Regions from separate parts of the Paraclostridium sp. genome, predicted to be linked through region 2. Evidence: riboswitches for the same ligand, from Rfam matches in the RefSeq annotation. Region 2 holds a riboswitch; the other holds the start of a gene.
What was found. A riboswitch is a leader RNA that binds a small molecule or an ion and turns the genes downstream of it on or off. The one in region 2 is predicted to bind FMN.

Region 1: it holds a riboswitch for FMN, as region 2 does, so the genes downstream of both, ACRCYC_RS02625 (ECF transporter S component) here and ribD (bifunctional diaminohydroxyphosphoribosylaminopyrimidine deaminase/5-amino-6-(5-phosphoribosylamino)uracil reductase RibD) in region 2, are expected to answer to the same signal.

The regions. Positions count from the first base shown of each region.
Region 1 is NZ_JBOFKN010000033.1:76,681-78,872, reverse strand. Features, by position in the region: gene ACRCYC_RS02630 (amidohydrolase) at 1-870, shown strand, start outside; FMN riboswitch at 942-1,061, shown strand; gene ACRCYC_RS02625 (ECF transporter S component) at 1,183-1,788, shown strand; gene ACRCYC_RS02620 (GNAT family N-acetyltransferase) at 1,881-2,192, opposite strand, start outside.
Region 2 is NZ_JBOFKN010000193.1:21,302-23,493, forward strand. Features, by position in the region: gene pepI (proline iminopeptidase) at 76-957, shown strand; FMN riboswitch at 1,053-1,168, shown strand; gene ribD (bifunctional diaminohydroxyphosphoribosylaminopyrimidine deaminase/5-amino-6-(5-phosphoribosylamino)uracil reductase RibD) at 1,382-2,192, shown strand, end outside.

The sequences.
Region 1 (2,192 bases), on a different contig from region 2:
GATAGAAGTTTTGAAGAAGCTAGAAATGGAGGAATAACATCTGCATGTAGTACTCCTGGTAGTGCTAATGTTATGGGAGGACAATGTATAGCAATAAAAACTGTTGGTAGAAGAATAGATAAAATGGTCATAAAAAATCCTGTAGCATCAAAAATAGCATTTGGAGAAAATCCAAAAAGCTGTTATGGACAAGACGATAAAACTCCTCAAACTAGAATGGCAATAGCTGCTATGTTAAGAGAAACTTTGAAAGAAGCTGAAGAATATTTAGATGCAATACTTCTTTATGAAGAAGATGATGAAAATGAAAAGCCAGATTATGATATTAAAATGGAAAGTTTATTACCTGTATTAAGAAGAGATATCCCATTTAAAGTTCATGCGCATAGAGCTGATGATATGTTTACAGCAATAAGAATAGCAAAAGAATTTAATTTAAGATTAACACTGGACCATTGCACAGAAGGACATTTAATAGTTGAAGATTTAATGGAAGAAGGATATCCAGTTGTAGTTGGACCATCACTTTCAGAAAGATCTAAAATTGAACTTAGAAATTTAACTTTTGATACAGCTGGAATATTATCTAACGCTGGAATGGATGTAGCATTAACTACGGATCATCCAGTAGTTCCTCTTCATTATTTACCAATATGTGCAGGAATTGCAGTCAAACATGGGATGGACTCACAAAAAGCTATAGAAGCGATAACTATAAATTCAGCTAAAACATTAGGGATAGAAGATAGAGTTGGATCTATAGAAATAGGTAAAGATGCAGATATAGTTATATGGGATAACAATCCACTAGAAATTCAAAGTAATGTATTATACACTATAATTGATGGTAAAGTAGTTTATAGAAAATAATTGGAATTAAATTATTGACATATAAGCAGATACTTAATAATATATAAGTGTAAGGAAAATTAAATAGCACGTAAGATCTTCGGGGCAGGGTGAAATTCCCTACCGGCGGTATAGCCCGCGAGCTACATTTTGTAGCATGACTTGGTGAGATTCCAAGGCCGACAGTAAAGTCTGGATGAGAGAGGATTAGTAAAAGCGTATAAAACATATAAATACATGTATTTATTTTTAATATACTCAAAAACTAAGCTCGAAGAGATTCTTCGGGCTTTTATTTTTTCCTAATATAAATAACATTAGGAGGGTACTAAAATGCAACAAATAATGAAAAGAAGGAAGTCAATGTCAACTAATACGATGACGAAGATAGCAATATTATCAGCAATATCTTATATACTTATGTTTATATCTATCCCGATACCGGGAATATTTCCAGATTTTTTAAAATTGGATATATCAGATGTTCCGGCTATATTTGGAGGGATGACGCTAGGTCCAATTGCAGGTTTTACAATAGTACTTATAAAAAATTTATTTCAAGCTATGACAGCTTCAACAACTGCATGGATAGGAGAAATAGCAAATTTATTAATAGGTGGGTCTTATGTGGTTATAGTATCATTGGTATATAGACAAAGAAAAAGTTTAAAAGGATTATTATTAGGATTTACATTAGGAACTATGGCTATGATTGTAATAGGATGTTTAACTAATTACTATATGCTGTTACCTTTTTATGGAACAGTAATGCCAATGGAAGCTATAATAAATATGGGTAATATGATAAATCCAAAAGTAACTGATTTAGGAAGTTTTGTTATTTGGATGATAGCACCTTTTAATTTGGTAAAAGCTGTTGTGATTTCGTTAGTAACATTGCCTCTGTATAAAAAAATGGAAGTTATACTTAAAAAATAAATTAGTTTATAAATAAGAAATGAGTATGTTAGGGTAATAAAAATAACCCTAGTATACTCATTTTTTTAATAGATTATTTATTTTATAAAAAATTAATTACTATATACATAATAAACACAGTCTTTTTCGAAGTTAGACATAGATTCAAAATTATTATTTTTAAGTTTATCTATAAGTTCATCATAAGGATTTGTTATATAAATTTCAGCTTCCTTAGATTTATATTTCAATAAATAGTAGTTAGTAGCATCATTTATTCCTTCAAATGTATTATCTATACATATTATAGAAGGACATCCTTTCATTTTAACTATGCACTTATGCCCATTAACTATTACTAATGAATTACTTTCAACTAAATCATTGTAAATAGTCTCGCATAAATTTAAAAATGTAAATCCATA
Region 2 (2,192 bases):
AATATGGTTTAGAATTTTAAAATAGTCTTGCTAATAAGAGGATAACGTTTCTAAAGACAAATTGGAGGGATAAACATGAAAATAACTGAAGGATACATGCCTTTTGAAGGTTTTAAAACCTATTATCGTATAGTAGGAGAAGCAACAGAAGGAAAGAAGCCATTAGTACTGCTTCACGGAGGACCAGGTTCTACGCATAACTATTTTGAGGTATTAGATAAGATAGCAGAAAGTGGTAGACAAGTAATAATGTATGACCAAATTGGTTGTGGTAATTCATTTGTAAAAGGTCATCCTGAGTTATTTAATGCTGATACTTGGATAAAAGAGCTTATTGAACTAAGAAAGCACCTAGGGCTTGAAGAAATTCATCTATTAGGTCAATCTTGGGGAGGTATGCAGGCTATTTGGTATGCTATTGAACATAAACCAAAGGGGATTAAATCATATATTCTTTCATCTACTCTTTCTTCAGCAAAGCTTTGGGAAAAAGAGCAAAAAAGAAGAATATCATATATGGATAAACAAGATCAAAAGGCGTTACTTGATGCAGTAAACACTGGAGATTATTCTAGTAAAGAATATAATAATGCCTTAGAAAAATTTATGGAAATGTATTGTGCAGGAGAGTTAACTGAAGAATCTCCAGAATGTTTAAGAAGACCTAAAAAATCAGGTTCTGAAGCATATGTTGTAGGGTGGGGACATAATGAATTTTCTCCTACAGGTACCCTTGCTGGATATGAATTTACAGACAGATTACATGAAATAAAGGAACCGTGTTTAATAACTAGTGGAGCAATAGATTTATGTTCACCATACATTGCAAAAACTATGTATGATAGAATTTTTAATAGCAAATGGGAACTATTTGAATATTCAAGACACATGCCATTTGTTGAGGAAAATGAAAAATATATAGAAGTTTTAACTAAATGGTTAAATGAAAATGATTAATAAATAAATGATGAAATAATAATCTATTTTTATTATATATATAAATATATTGTTGACATATAAAATTATATAGAGTACTATTTAATTAAAATTGAATAGATCTTCAGGGCAGGGTGCAATTCCCTACCGGCGGTAAAGCCCGCGAGCCTATATGGCATGATTCGGTTAAACTCCGAAGCCGACAGTAAAGTCTGGATGAAAGAAGATAATATAAACGTAAGATTACTCTAAAGTATTGTACTATAGTAGTGTTATTTATGCTCTGAAATATTTAATATTTCAGGGCTTTTTTAATTCTATAGAAAATAAATTAGAATTATATTTTATGTATAAAATGTATAGAAAGCCCTGAGTATTTATTCTCAGGGCTTTATTTTATAATTGCCCGGAGTTTATTTAAAATCAAAAATAAGGAGGTGAAAGTATGGATAAATACTATATGGACATTGCATTAAGTCTAGCGATTAAGGGAAAGGGAATGGTAAATCCAAATCCGATAGTTGGAGCAATAATTGTGAAAAATAAAAGGATTATAGCTAAAGGCTATCATGAAAAATATGGAGAAGCTCATGCAGAAGTAAATGCTTTTAAAAATGCAGAGGAAAACGTATTTGGAGCAACTATGTATATAACTTTAGAGCCATGTTCTCATTATGGTAAAACACCACCTTGTGTTGATAAGATAATAGAGAATAAAATTGCTAGAGTTGTTATTGGTGTGCTAGACCCTAATCCCCTAGTATCAGGGAAAGGGATAAAGAAACTACGAGACGCAGGAATTGATGTAATGGTGGGTGTGTTGGAAGAAGAATGCAGAAAAGCAAATGAAGTATTTATTAAATACATTGAAAAGAAAAAGCCATTTGTAGTATTAAAATCTGCAATGTCATTAGATGGAAAGATAGCTACAGCTTTTGGAGAATCAAAGTGGATTACTGGAAAAAAATCAAGAAGCCAAGTGCATAAATTAAGAAATGACTTATCTGCTATTATGGTTGGAGTAGATATAGTGATAATGGATAATCCTCAGCTAACATGTAGAATGTTAGAAGGTAGAAATCCAATAAGAATAATCGTAGATAGTGAACTTAGAATTCCTAAAAATTCAAAGGTATTAGAAAATACAAATGATATAAAAACAATAATTGGTACTACACAAAAAGTAGAAAAAGAAAAAGTAGATTACTTAGAAAAACTAGGAGTAGTTATTATAAAAACTAAATCAAAAGATGGAA